Adhaeribacter radiodurans: one gene and its partner. The protein of the gene in region 1 binds, or shares a complex with, the protein of each later gene. Links are inferred from orthologs where the notes say so. Each region holds a gene or a part of one and is shown in the gene's direction. Other genes may lie near its edges.

Region 1 (8,478 bases):
GAAAACTAACTATTGGGTAGACCTTGTAAAACTTCTTGCCAATTAATACACATAGCAATTTTTTCTCCCGCGTTAGGTGTTATTGCTTTCACACAATGCGCTTGATTGAATTATAGCCAGGAAGCTTTATATTGAAAAAGTGTATACAGCTACTAAATAACTGGGTTTAAAAGTTTACCTTATGTAACTAGTATAAACATTCCGGTTTAAACATCAGATAACTATCTTGTTATTTCTTCCCTCACGGATTCCACGGTACATTCAGTAGTATCAAACTCCAGATAAACACTTACGCCCTGCCCAACATCTGAAGAAACATCTATTTTGCCCTGGAGAGCATTTACCCGCGACCTCAAACTATGCATACCCATCCCCTCTTCGGAAAGGTTATTCAGATTAATACCAACTCCGTAATCCTCTATTGTAATCGAAAGGACATTACCCTGGTAGCTTAACTGTACAATAGCTTCGGTAGCATGAGCGTGTTTGATGGTATTGTTTAACAGTTCCTGCACAATTCTGTAAACCGACAGCTCAAATTCTGCCGCAAACCTGCCAATGTCTCCCCACGAATCGTATTGCACCACCAGCAGTTTATCATTGCTTATGTTGTTACAAAAGCGGCACAAGGCTTTATCTAAACCATGTTGCATTAACACCTCCGGCATTAAGTTGTGCGCCGTTTTCCTCACCGACACCGAAGCTTCGTCCAAAAGATCTACTACCTGGTGGTAACCTTTATGCTGAATAATTTCCTGTGCCTGTAAAACCAGCGAATTCATGTGCATTTTAGCGGCCGCCAGCATACCGGCTACCTCATCGTGCAGGTCCCGGGCAATGCGGGTGCGTTCTTTTTCTTCGCCCTGCATCAAGGCCTGTAACACCTGTATTTCTTTTTCCTGCTGAACAGCTTTTAATTGTTTGTGGTAAATCTTTCCTTTGTAATTAAAATACAGATACAGTAACAGAACCACCAATAAAGCAATCAAAAAGGCGCCAATGCTATAAATTACATATTGCCTGCTCTTTTCTAGTTGCAATTGTTGTTGGGCCAATTCCTTATCTTTTTGCAGCGATTGGTACTTTACCTCTAATTCATTTATTATTTTTAATTGTTTTTCTCCCAAAATACTGTCCTGGTATTGTTGAGCTAAGGTCTGGTAATTATAAGCGGGTTTATAGTCTGCGGTGGCCGCATATAGCTTATGCAAAGAAGTATAAACAGTAGCAGAAATCTCCGTGGCTTTTATTTTTTCGGAAAGTTCTATGGCCTCTAGGTAAAAAGTTTTGGCTTTAGCAAAATTTCCATTTTCCAGATATAAATCTCCTATTCTTTTCTTTATATCAGCTACATCATAAGGAGTAGAAAGCTTTTGGGCATAATGTAAACCCTTCAGTCCAAACTGTATGGCTCTGGCATATTGTTTCTTTCGTTTATAATGATCCGCAAAATTTATATTGGCCAACTGAAGACCATAATCATCCTGAAGTAGTTCAGCAATTTTTAATGCCTGAATATTTATTTTAACAGATTCATCGTATTTCTTTAAATCGTTTAAGGCCGTACCCTTATTAATTAAGGCCCGGCATAAGGAAAGCGAATCATTAACCTGCGCCGCCGCATTTACCGCTTGTGTAAAATAATTATTGGCTTTCTCAAATTGCTTCATCTGCTGAAATATCCCTCCCGCATTGCCATACGCCATAGATAATCCGTCTAATTGCGACGATTGTTTAAAAAAATTAATGGCAAATTGGTGATATGCTAAGGCACTGTCCAGTTTACCTTGATACCGAAACAGGTTACCCATATTCGTATAACAAGCGCCAATCCCTCTTTTATAATTAATCTGTTGGTAAAGCTTCATGGCTTTCTGGTACCGCATTAAGGCAGATTGGTATTCACTGCGGTCTGAATAAACAATGCCACTGTAATGCTGCGCTTTTGCCTGACCCAAAACATAATTTATTTTTTTACTAATTTGATTGGCTTCGGCGTAAATATTTAAGGCCGCCTGGGGGTTGATGCTTTCCATTACATAACCCGAATCCAGCAATTGCTTAATTAAATTACTATCCGGCTTCTGAGTAAAATGAATGTCAGCGAACGTACATATTGGAAGCAAGAATAACAGAATAAGGAAAACACATTTTATGCAGCAATTTTGGGTGGGATACTTATCTAAGGAACCAATCGACTTCATATATTTTATTTCAGCTTCTAAATGGAAGATAAAACATTTTTTCGAAATCTTATTGGTTTATGGTATATACAACTATGCTAATAAATAGGCTATAGGTTTTTACTATTCTAGATTTCGAAGTAAATCTACTTTAATAAGGGAGAATAGATTTTCTACTAATTTTTAGTAAATAATAAATAATGTAAAAGAGATACTTACTTCTAAAATCTAAACAGACCATAAATTATAAACTTAATTCGTATTTCTTACTTTTCATGCACAGCCATTAAAGCATTCAGACTATGGGTAAATTTCATGACTCTATAAAACCGGCGCATCAGGAGTTTATTCAAAAGCAGCATATCTTTTTTGTGAGTACCGCGCCTTTAAGCCCGGAAGGTCACATTAATTTATCGCCCAAAGGGTTGGATTGTTTCCGGGTTTTGTCAGAAAACCAAGTAGCCTACATGGATTTAATCAGCAGTGGTAACGAAACCTCGGCGCATACCCTGGAAAATGGCCGGATTACTTTTATGTTTTGCTCTTTTGCGGGAGCTCCTATCATTTTAAGATTATACGGCAAAGGCTTTACGGTGCTGCCCAATTCTACGCAATGGGCAACGTACGCACCCAATTTTACTATTTACCCCAGTACCCGCCAGATTATAGTGGCCGATATTCACCTGGTACAAACATCCTGTGGTTTTGGCGTGCCCTTATACAATTACGAAGGCGAGCGCGCTATTCATTTTGATTGGGCCGAGAAAAAAGGAGCAAAAGGATTAGAAGCATACAAGCAAGAAAAGAATTTAGTAAGTTTAGACGGTTTGCCCACCCATTTAGCAATACAACCTTCACCAGAAGAACTTACTTAAAAGCAATTTACTATTTAAATTACTTTCGAAATATGTTGCTATTAGTAGTGTCATCCCAACCCAGACCGCATATCTCCCCGAATTACTTCTGGTAAAAACCTTAAAAGGTGTTATACTAGATAAACTTTGAAACGCTAAACAACTTTTAAATTAAAGAAGCTATACTTTATCTGGCAAAAAAGAACGAACTATATCACTACGTTTTTCTAGAACTACTTTCGGGTTATTAACCTTAGACGTAACAATTTTAAAGGATAGCTGTTGAGTAATTTATTGCAGAAAAAGCACAATTTAAACCTGCACCTGACAGATTGTATGGCAGCCAGGTTGTCAGGTGAAACAAAATTTGCTTTTATCGTGTTTTTACGATAGATTTACAAAACTTTACTTCTTTTTAAAACCTAATTTGATTGTTTAGAGTTAAAAGAAGTAAGCCGAAATGGCAGAAATTCTGCCTGGAACTATATTTGAAGCCTATATCACTATAATAATTATTTTAACTTAATGCTTAATTAAAAAGTTATGGCACACAAAGCAATTGAAATAACGGATGCAAACTTCGATGAAGTTATTAATTCTGATAAACCCGTACTGGTAGATTTTTGGGCTGAATGGTGCGGACCTTGCCGCATGGTTGGTCCGGTAGTAGAACAATTAGCCGGCGAATACGAAGGTAAAGTAGTAGTAGGTAAAGTAGACGTTGACGCTAATCCGCAAACATCGGCTAAGTTTGGCATTCGCAGCATTCCTACCCTGCTCGTATTTAAAAACGGCCAGGTTGTAGATAAACAAGTAGGTGCTGTACCAAAAGCTACCCTTGCTCAGAAATTAGACGCCCAAATAGCCTAAATTATATTATCTTAATTTTAAAGGCCCTTCTGCAAACCAGGCAGAAGGGCTTTTTCTTTTAATGCCATTTTGAAAGAATTATGCAGGTACTTATTTGCTTTATGATTTAAAAAAGTGAATAAAAAATTTTGCCCTGCGTATAATAACTACATCCAATTTACTAAAAGACCTTAAATCCAGAACAATTTATTACCTTAGCCTGTTAAGCTCTATTAATGAAAGTAACCGTTTGTAGAAAAGAACATTTTAATGCTGCTCATCGGCTGAACAACCCAGCCTGGAGCCCCGAAATGAATCAGCGGGTTTTTGGCAAATGTAATAACCCGAATTATCACGGCCATAATTACTCTTTAACGGTGAAGCTAACCGGCTCGGTTAACCCCGAAACGGGTTACGTGTACGATATGAAATTATTGAGTGATCTGATTCAGACGGAAGTCATTGCTAAATTTGATCACCACAATTTAAATCTGGATACCGAAGAATTCAAAAATCTGAATCCTACAGCCGAAAATATTGCTATCGTGATCTGGAACCGGCTACGGGAGAAAATTCCGGCGGCGTACGAACTATCCGTTACTTTATTTGAAACCGACCGTAATTTTGTTGAATACCATGGATAAACCTGATACTACTAATATACCTCTAGATTTGGAATCCGAAGACACCGACCCAATTCCTACTAATTCTTCTATTGGTACTCCGCTGCGTCCGGATGCTTTTGCTCTTTCGGATGCCGAAAAAATTGAGCGTATTACTTTTTACTTCCGGGAAATTATGCACACTTTGGGCTTGGATCTAACGGACGATAGCTTGCAGGGAACCCCGCACCGGGTAGCTAAAATGTACGTAAACGAAGTTTTCCGGGGCCTGAATCCGGAGAATAAACCGCACGCCAAGCTTTTCGAAAACCGGTACGCGTATAACCAAATGCTGGTGGAGCGCGATATAACCATTTATTCGTATTGCGAACACCACTTTGTGCCCATCATCGGCAAAGCGCACGTAGCCTATATTCCGGAGAAAAACGTAGTAGGCCTTTCTAAATTAAACCGGATTGTGCAATATTTCGCCAAGCGCCCGCAGGTGCAGGAACGCCTCACCATGCAAATAGCCGACGAATTAAAACAAGTATTACACACCCAAAACGTAGCGGTATTTATTGAAGCCGACCATTTATGCGTAATGAGTCGAGGAGTGAACGATGTAGGCAGCAGCACTATTACAACGGAGTTTTCGGGGTTATTTCAGGAAGATAAGTACCGGCAGGAGTTTCTACAGTACATTCGGAAATAATTTTAGATTATTTTTATAATAATTTACTTTTTATATATATAAATTTTAAATTACTTTGTAAATTAGTCTTTATTATAAATTCTCGCCCCTGTAGCTACTTGTTGCGTTGTTTCGTTTTAGTACCATAATTAAAGTATACGGATTCAGCCAAAACAAATTTCATGGCAGGTAAAATTTTAATAACCGGTGGTACGGGCCTGATTGGTACCCGTCTTTCGGAAATGCTCATTGATCTGGGTTACGAAGTAGCCCACTTAAGCCGGAGCAGCGCCAAAAAGTCGAAATACAAAACTTTTAGATGGGATATCGAAAAAGATTATATCGAAGAAGCTGCTCTTACCTATACCGATTATATTATTAACCTGGCAGGGGCAAGCGTGGCCGATGGCAAATGGACCGACAAACGCAAACAAGAAATTCGCGATAGCCGCATCAAAGGCACTAATCTGTTGATAAACCAATTACAAAAAGTTCCTCACCACGTAAAAGGCTTTATATCGTCTTCGGCAGTAGGTATTTACGGGAACAGTGGGGAACGTTTGGTAGCCGAAGAAAGTAGTTACGCCGAAAATGACTTTTTAGCCGAAGTTTGCCGGGACTGGGAAAAATCTGCTCAACAGGCTACTAATCTGTCAATTCGCACGGTTATTTACCGGATAGGTATTGTTTTAAGTAAAGAAGGCGGCGCCTTGCCTCAATTAGCCAAACCAATTAAATACCTGGTAGGCGCACCGCTGGGTTCGGGTCAGCAATATATTTCTTGGATTCACCTGGATGATTTATGCCGCTTGTTTATTGCTGCCATCGAAGATCATCAGTTTCATGGTGTATATAATGCTGTAGCGCCGCACCCCGTTACCAACGAAGAATTCACGCATAATTTAGCCGAAATCCTGCATAAGCCCCTTACCGGCCTGAAAGTACCGGCCTTTGGATTAAAATTAGTTTTAGGCGAAATGAGTATAGCGGTATTGGGTGGTTCGCGGGTGAGCGCCAATAAGGTACTGCAAACCGGTTTTACTTTTGAATATAATTATCTTAACGAAGCACTGGAAGCGTTTTACGTAAACGAGGTTTAAAATTAATTACATTTAGATGCATTATACTTTTACTTTTCTTTACAGCTAATACATTACTTCACATTTTAAATTTTAGAACCAGGTATAAAATAAGAAAATACCATTACTTATACCAACGTTCTTTTGGCATGTACACCCGCGAACAAACTTCCCAACTCCGCCAAGCTTTCTGGACCACTTTTGGCCAATACATGATGCCGGTACTTTCGGCCGAAGGATTAAAAGCCAATTGGGTTAACTATAATACCGGCTTTAAACACCTTTACTTCCGGATGCGGGCCGATAAAAAAACTGCTTCAATAGCCATTGAAATTACGCATCCCGATACTGAAATGCAGGAATTAATTTTTGAACAGTTCACCCTGCACAAGTCGATGCTGGAAGAAATAACCGGCGAAGATTGGCAATGGGATTTACATACTACCGACGAAAACAACAGAACTGTTAGCCGCATTTACCAGGAAATTTCGCCGGTTAGCGTATTTAACCGCGACGATTGGCCTGCTTTAATCTCGTTTTTTAAACCCCGGATTATTGCCTTAGATGCTTTTTGGAGCGATGCCCAATATGCGTTTGAAGAATTAAAATAAGTAACTATTCAAAATCTACCTACCTCGGTTGCCGAAGAATTAATACGTCTGCCATATTGGAGTTATGCCAATAGGTCCATGAATTTGCCGGGAAGCTTTTACTTCTCCGTTGCGGTTTTCATAAATATAATCACCTACTAAAAGTAATCCTACCACCACTACTGATATCCACGATTTACCTCCTTTTTGGTGCAGTTTTGCATAATACTTTTCCGCGGGCATATACATTTTGCGGTAAAGCATCCAAAGTATTCCAAAGAAGAAGGCAGAATAATTAAAAGAAGAAATATCAAATTCTTTTATATTCCTCCACTCCGTTAAGTAGTGCGCATCATCGTGCAAAAAAGCCGCAAGTTCTTCACTGGAAGTTTCCATACAAACAGAAGTTAACAGACTATAAATACCAGGGTTGCTTTTATTAATAAGTATAATAAATTTAGTAATTATTATTTCTACTTGCGGCATTTAATTATCTTGTACCCATTAAAATGCGGCTTCTTTTAACTGCTAAAATTTAAATTCTCTTAACTTTTAAGGAATTACTTCATGAAATATTCATTTTATAACTTTTGCTTACTAGTTGCCGTTTGTTTCGGTTCGTTTTTTCTCCCGACTTTTACCACGTTCGCGCAGAAATCTGATTTAGGTATTTTTGAAGGGCAAACCGATGTAGGAAAAGTACGCCATAAGGGTTCCGCTACTTATAAATCAGCTACCGGCGACGAATACGAATTAGCTGGTTCTGGTACCAATATGTGGGGCAACCACGATGAATTTCATTTTGTCTGGAAACGCCTGAAAGGCGACTTTATCTTATATACCCGCGGGGAGTTGTTGGGCAAAGGCGTTGATCCGCACCGTAAAATAGGCTGGATTGTCCGCCAGAGTTTAGATTCCAGTTCGGCCCACGTAAATGCTTCCGTTCACGGCGATGGCTTAACAGCTTTGCAATACCGGCCCACTTCCGGCGCAGCTACCGAAGAAATCCGTTCTACTGTGACCGGACCCGATGTAATTCAACTGGAGCGACGCGGCGGTAAATACACGATGAAGGTGGCTAAGTTTGGTCAGCCCTTTGTTGCGACGGAGTTAACTAATGTGGACTTGGGGGATCAGGTATACGTTGGTTTGTTCATCTGTTCCCATAACCCCCAAGTTACAGAACGGGGTATGTTCCGAGATGTACGTATTTCTATTCCAGCCAAACCTGATTTTGTTCCTTACCGGGAATATATTGGCAGTCAGGTGGAGTTGATGGACGTTGCTACGGGTAACCGGCAAATTATTTATACTGCGCCTAAATCGTTACAAGCGCCTAACTGGACTCCCGACAATAAAAAATTAATTTATAACGCGGAAGGTTTAATGTATACCTTAGACCTGGCTAAGCGTACTCCCCAGGTTTTAAATACCGATTACGTTAAGAAAAACAACAACGACCACGTTCTTTCCTTTGATGGCAAAATGCTAGGCTTAAGTAGCTCCGGCGACGATCCTAAACAAGGGTCTCAGGTATATACCGTACCCGTAACCGGGGGTAAGCCCAAGTTAATTACGCCAACTGGTCCCTCCTACCTGCACGGCTGGTCGCCGGACGGGAAAAATT
Region 2 (5,542 bases), 1.1 Mb from region 1 along the record:
GCGATTTAATCAACGAAGGTAACTTAGGTTTGATTAAAGCAGCTAAACGTTTTGATGAAACCCGGGGATTTAAATTTATTTCTTACGCCGTTTGGTGGATTCGTCAGTCTATTCTTCAAGCTTTAGCCGAGCAATCCCGGATTGTGCGTTTGCCTTTAAACCGGGTTGGTTCTTTAAACAAAATATCTAAATCTTTTTCGGAGCTTGAACAAAAGTTTGAAAGAGAGCCTTCACCGGAAGAAATTGCGGAAGTACTGGAATTAACAACTTCAGAAGTAGTAGATACTTTAAAAATATCTGGTCGCCACGTTTCTGTGGATGCTCCGTTTGTACAAGGCGAAGAAAACCGTTTATTAGACGTATTAGAAAACGAAGACGAAGAATCGCCGGATACAGGTTTAATGAACGACTCTCTTCGGAAAGAAGTACAGCGGGCCTTATCGACGTTAACCAAACGGGAAGCTGATGTGATAACCTTGTATTTTGGTTTGAATGGCGAACATTCCTTAACCTTAGAAGAAATCGGAGAGAAGTTTAACTTAACCCGGGAGCGCGTACGCCAAATAAAAGAAAAAGCAATTCGTCGCTTACGTCATACCTCTCGTAGCAAAGCTTTGAAGCCATATTTAGGCTAGTTTTTTAAGAATTATTTTAATAAAGCCTTAGCTACATGTTAAGGCTTTTTGCTTTTAAAGCTGTTAGGTTTTATCAATGCGAGGTTAGAACAAATACTGTTTGAATTGTTATTATTTTGTAGTTTTGCCCCGCATTTGATTATTCTTTATATAAATGGAAGAAGAAAAAGTAAAATTATTAATTATAGGTTCTGGTCCGGCCGGTTACACTGCTGCTATTTATGCGGCTCGGGCGGGCTTAAATCCAGTGATGTACCAGGGCTTACAACCTGGCGGACAACTTACTATTACAAACGATGTAGAAAATTATCCGGGTTATCCGCAAGGAATTAATGGCCCCCAAATGATGGAAGATTTTCGTACGCAAGCAGAACGGTTCGGTACCGATATTCGCTACGGTATTGCCACAGATGTAGATTTTTCCGGAAAGCCGCATAAAGTTGTTATTGATGATTCGAAATCAATTTTAGCGGATGCTGTTATTTTAGCAACCGGCGCATCGGCTAAGTGGCTGGGAATAGAATCGGAGGCTCGCTTAAATGGCAGTGGCGTATCGGCTTGCGCTGTGTGCGATGGGTTCTTTTACCGGGGGCAGGATGTAGCTATTGTAGGAGCGGGAGATACTGCATGTGAAGAGGCTACTTACCTAGCTAACTTATGCAGCAAAGTGTATATGATTGTTCGAAAAAGCGAAATGCGTGCTTCCTTAATTATGCAGGAACGCGTAAAGAAAACCCATAACATTGAATTAATATATAACTCAGTTACCGACGAAATTTTAGGCGAGCATACCGTGGATGGAGTCAGAATTAAAGACGTAGTTAACGGGGAATATCGGGTTTTAGATGTAAAAGGCTTTTTTGTGGCTATTGGGCATCAACCTAATTCTGATATTTTTAAAAAATTTATTAACCACGATGCTAATGGTTATTTAAAAACAATTCCGGGTACTTCGCAGACGAACGTAGACGGGGTATTTGCCTGCGGCGATGTTCAGGATTATGTATACCGGCAAGCAGTTACCGCAGCGGGTTCCGGCTGTATGGCAGCTTTGGATGCAGAACGTTATTTAGTAGCCAATGAATTACATTAAAAGTAAGTAATCATCAGAAGTTAGTTCTGGTTTAAATTACTATATTTTTAATATTAACTTTCTATACGAGTGGCAACTGGCGCGTATTTTCGGATGTCCTGTTTCTATTAGGGGAGAAGTTAAAATGGTAATATGTTTTAAAGTATTCTAATTACCACTTAAGCGAAACTGGTTACTAATTCTATAATAAAAAAGGTCTGAAAGTAATAAGAGGTAATGAATAGCTATCTCACAATAAAAATGGCAGTAATGAGGTTTATTTAAGAGTCATCTGAATACTACCTAACGTTACTGCTAAACTTCAAGCACGAATGTTTTCAATTAAATCTGCTTTAACTTACTATATAACCATATTGCTTCTTTTGTTAAGTGTTAGCGAAGGCTGGGCACAGAAGAAAAAATCAAAGGATTTTTTTAAAATTAAAACCCCTAAGATTCAATATGTAAAGCCGGATACCACTACTTTAATCGAGTACCAGGAATTTCCTGATGAGAAATCGGAAGCCAGCAAATCCGTATTTAGCCCGGCCAGAAAACTATCTATTGTTAGCGAAGATACTACTACTCTGGATTTGGGGGAACAAAGTATTGTAGAAATGTCGGAAGAAGTACTGATTGATTCTTCCTGGATTAAAATAGCAGGCTATTATGCCATTTGGGATACCCGCAGCGTGAATCCATATCGCATGGATGGTCGCCAGATAAAAGAGGCTATTCCAATAAAACTGATTGATGAAGCCCGTAATCGGTTTAGTAAAATGCCACTCGAGACCACCCCGATAACTTCTGATTTTGGTTTCAGAGGTTACCGTTGGCACTATGGTACTGATTTGGATCTGGATACCGGGGATTCTATTTTAGCTGCCTTTGATGGGGTGGTGCGTATTGCAACCTGGGATGGGGGAGGTTACGGTAATTACGTAGTAGTGCGGCATTACAATGGTTTAGAAACTTTGTATGGCCATATGAGTAAAAGCTTGGTTAAAGTGGGACAATTTGTTAAAGCTGGTCAGCTCCTAGGTAAAGGTGGCAGTACTGGTCGCAGCACCGGGCCGCATTTACATTATGAAGTACGTTATCAAGGTAATCCCATAGATCCGGAAAGATTATATGATTTTCCGGAATATAAGTTACTTCAAAATGATTTTGTGATAACATCAGCTTTATTCAATTACTATAATTCTGTCAAAAAACATAAAGCCCGCCGAACCGTTTACCATACTGTCCGGCGGGGAGAAGTTTTAGGTTCTATTGCCCGTAAATACGGGATTTCAGTGTCCCAACTTACGCGGTTAAATCATATATCTGCCCGAACTACTATTCGGGCCGGGCGTAGGCTGCGCGTTAAATAAAATAGTAAATATGAAATTAGATATTCTTGCTTTTTCCTCTCATCCGGATGATATTGAACTGTCTTGCGCCGGAACGATTATTTCTCATGTAAAGGCCGGAAAAAAGGTAGGTATTGTAGATTTAACCAAAGGTGAATTAGGTACCCGCGGAACTCCCGCTATTAGAGAGGCGGAAGCTGCAGCAGCAACTACTATTATGGGGCTGCACGTAAGGGAAAACCTGGGGTTTGCCGATGGATTTTTTCGTAACGATCGGGAGCATCAGTTAGAAGTAGTTAAAATGCTGCGGCGTTACCAACCTGAAATTGTAATTGCCAATGCTGTTACCGACCGCCACCCGGATCATGGGAGAGGAAGCATTTTGGTTTCGGAAGCATGTTTTTTAGCAGGTTTGAAACAAATTCAAACTGAAGATGAAAATACAACGCAAGTGGCCTGGCGCCCAAAGGCAGTTTACCATTACATACAAGACCGCCTTTTGGTACCTGACTTTGTAGTAGATATTACTCCTTATTGGAATATTAAACTGGAAGCCATTAAGGCTTTTAAATCCCAGTTTTATGATCCTACTAATTCGGAGCCTAATACTTATATTTCCAACCCCGATTTTTTAGATTTCATTGAAGCCCGTAGTCGCGAAATGGGTCATTTAATTGGCACAACATACGGCGAAGGTTTTACTAAAGAAAGGCACCTTGGGGTACGTAGCTTATTCGATTTAATATAATACTAAATCGAATAAGCTTTAAAAGCATACCACCTACTAGCTGATAAATAATTCAAAGAATTAATTTAAGTTCTAGTCTACTCGTTAGTACTTACAGGTATTCTTGTTTCTAACGTACCCTGTTTTTTTTCCAATTAGAAGTTACGGGAGAAGAATTATTTGTGGTGGTAACGGTTTTAGGCTTAGCTGTTTCATACAGCCAGGCGGTTAAAGCAGCAGCCACCTGCTCCGCCGCTGGATTAGCCGGAGCTTGTAAATCTTCGGGCTTAAAATAATGTTCAATAAATTTCGTATCGAAATTACCCGATATAAAAGCCGGATGTTGCAGTACAAATTTGCCAAACTCCAGCGTATTTTCGACACCAGTAATTTTATACTCGTCAATGGCGCGCAACATTTTAGCAATTGCTTCTTGTCGGTTAGCCCCAAAAGTAACTAGTTTGGCAATCATAGGATCGTAGTAGATGGGAATGTCCATTCCTTGTTCAAAGCCATCATCCACGCGCACACCTAAACCTTGCGGACGTTTATAGGTGGTTAAATTTCCAATATCCGGTAAAAAATTATTTTGTGGGTCCTCGGCATAAATCCGCAGTTCTAAAGCATGCCCGTTAATTTTTAAATCTTCCTGTTTAAAAGATAAGGGCTGGCATTCGGCAATTTTTATTTGTTCTTTCACCAGATCCAAACCCGTAATTTGCTCGGTAACCGGATGCTCTACCTGCAAGCGGGTATTCATTTCCAAAAAGTAAAAATAATTATTCTCATCTAACAAGAACTCAACGGTGCCGGCTCCCACATAGTCACAAGCTTTGGCTACGTTAACCGCGCACTGGCCCATTTCTGCGCGTAATTCAGGTGTTAGCACACTCGAAGGAGCTTCTTCAATAACTTTTTGGTGTCGCCGTTGAATAGAACATTCCCGTTCAAATAAATGCACAATGTTGCCGTGCGTATCACCTAAAACCTGAATTTCTATGTGCCGGGGCGAGCCAATATATTTTTCAATAAACACCGAACCGTCACCAAAAGCCGACGTTGCTTCACTTACCGCAAGCTGCATTTGTTGCTCAAAGCTACTTACCTCCGAAACAATACGCATACCTTTGCCGCCTCCGCCAGCGCTGGCTTTTATTAAAATGGGGAAACCTACTTCTTGCGCTACTCTTTTGGCCGCTTCAACATCGGTAATGGCTTCTTCGGTGCCGGGCACCATGGGGATGTTATATCTTGCTACCGCTGCTTTGGCAGCTAGTTTACTGCCCATTAGTTCAATAGCGGCAGGAGTAGGGCCAATAAAAATAATTCCAGCATCCTGAACAGCTTGCGCAAAATCCGCATTTTCAGATAAAAACCCGTACCCCGGATGAATGGCATCTACCTGCAACTGGTGGCAAACTTGAATAATTTTATCTCCCCGCAAGTAAGACTCGGCGGATTTTGCTTTTCCTACACAAATAGCTTCGTCGGCATATTGCACGTGTAATGCATTACGGTCGGCTTCGCTGTAAATGGCTACCGTTTTCAGGCCCATTTCCCGGGCCGACCGCATCACGCGTAAAGCAATTTCGCCTCTGTTAGCTACTAAAATTTTATTTATTTTTCTCATGCCGCTGTGTACAATTTGGCTTTAATAACGTAATCTCTACTAAGCTTATAGTATTACTAATTATATTATTCCCGTCAATTATTAAAATTGTTTATAAAACATTTAAATCCTAAATTTGCCGGGGTT

What was found. Proteins that work in one complex are often made in the same cells at the same time.
Region 2: the proteins of trxA (region 1) and trxB are in contact, whole or in part, in a crystal structure (PDB 1F6M), measured with the Escherichia coli proteins. The link is inferred for Adhaeribacter radiodurans from one-to-one orthologs.

What each region holds. Positions count from the first base shown.
Region 1 is NZ_CP055153.1:1,421,835-1,430,312, reverse strand. The notes cover bases 2,334-5,243. They hold trxA (thioredoxin), read left to right. Parts: upstream 2,334-3,580; coding sequence 3,581-3,907; downstream 3,908-5,243. Other genes in these bases: folE (GTP cyclohydrolase I FolE), read left to right, coding at 4,523-5,203; HUW48_RS06110 (6-pyruvoyl trahydropterin synthase family protein), read left to right, coding at 4,123-4,530; HUW48_RS06120 (pyridoxamine 5'-phosphate oxidase family protein), read left to right, coding at 2,486-3,058. Outside these bases: HUW48_RS06125 (tetratricopeptide repeat-containing sensor histidine kinase), read right to left, coding at 222-2,126; HUW48_RS06100 (TIGR01777 family oxidoreductase), read left to right, coding at 5,365-6,282; HUW48_RS06095 (DUF4268 domain-containing protein), read left to right, coding at 6,411-6,872; HUW48_RS06090 (DUF2628 domain-containing protein), read right to left, coding at 6,912-7,247; HUW48_RS06085 (TolB family protein), read left to right, coding at 7,419-8,478. UniProt on the Escherichia coli protein: Participates in various redox reactions through the reversible oxidation of its active center dithiol to a disulfide and catalyzes dithiol-disulfide exchange reactions.
Region 2 is NZ_CP055153.1:2,507,881-2,513,422, forward strand. What follows is about bases 1-2,758. They hold trxB (thioredoxin-disulfide reductase), read left to right. Parts: upstream 1-789; coding sequence 790-1,728; downstream 1,729-2,758. Other genes in these bases: HUW48_RS10350 (sigma-70 family RNA polymerase sigma factor), read left to right, coding at 1-635; HUW48_RS27475 (peptidoglycan DD-metalloendopeptidase family protein), read left to right, coding at 2,040-2,758. Outside these bases: more of HUW48_RS27475, read left to right, coding at 2,759-3,080; bacillithiol biosynthesis deacetylase BshB1, read left to right, coding at 3,091-3,807; accC (acetyl-CoA carboxylase biotin carboxylase subunit), read right to left, coding at 3,917-5,416.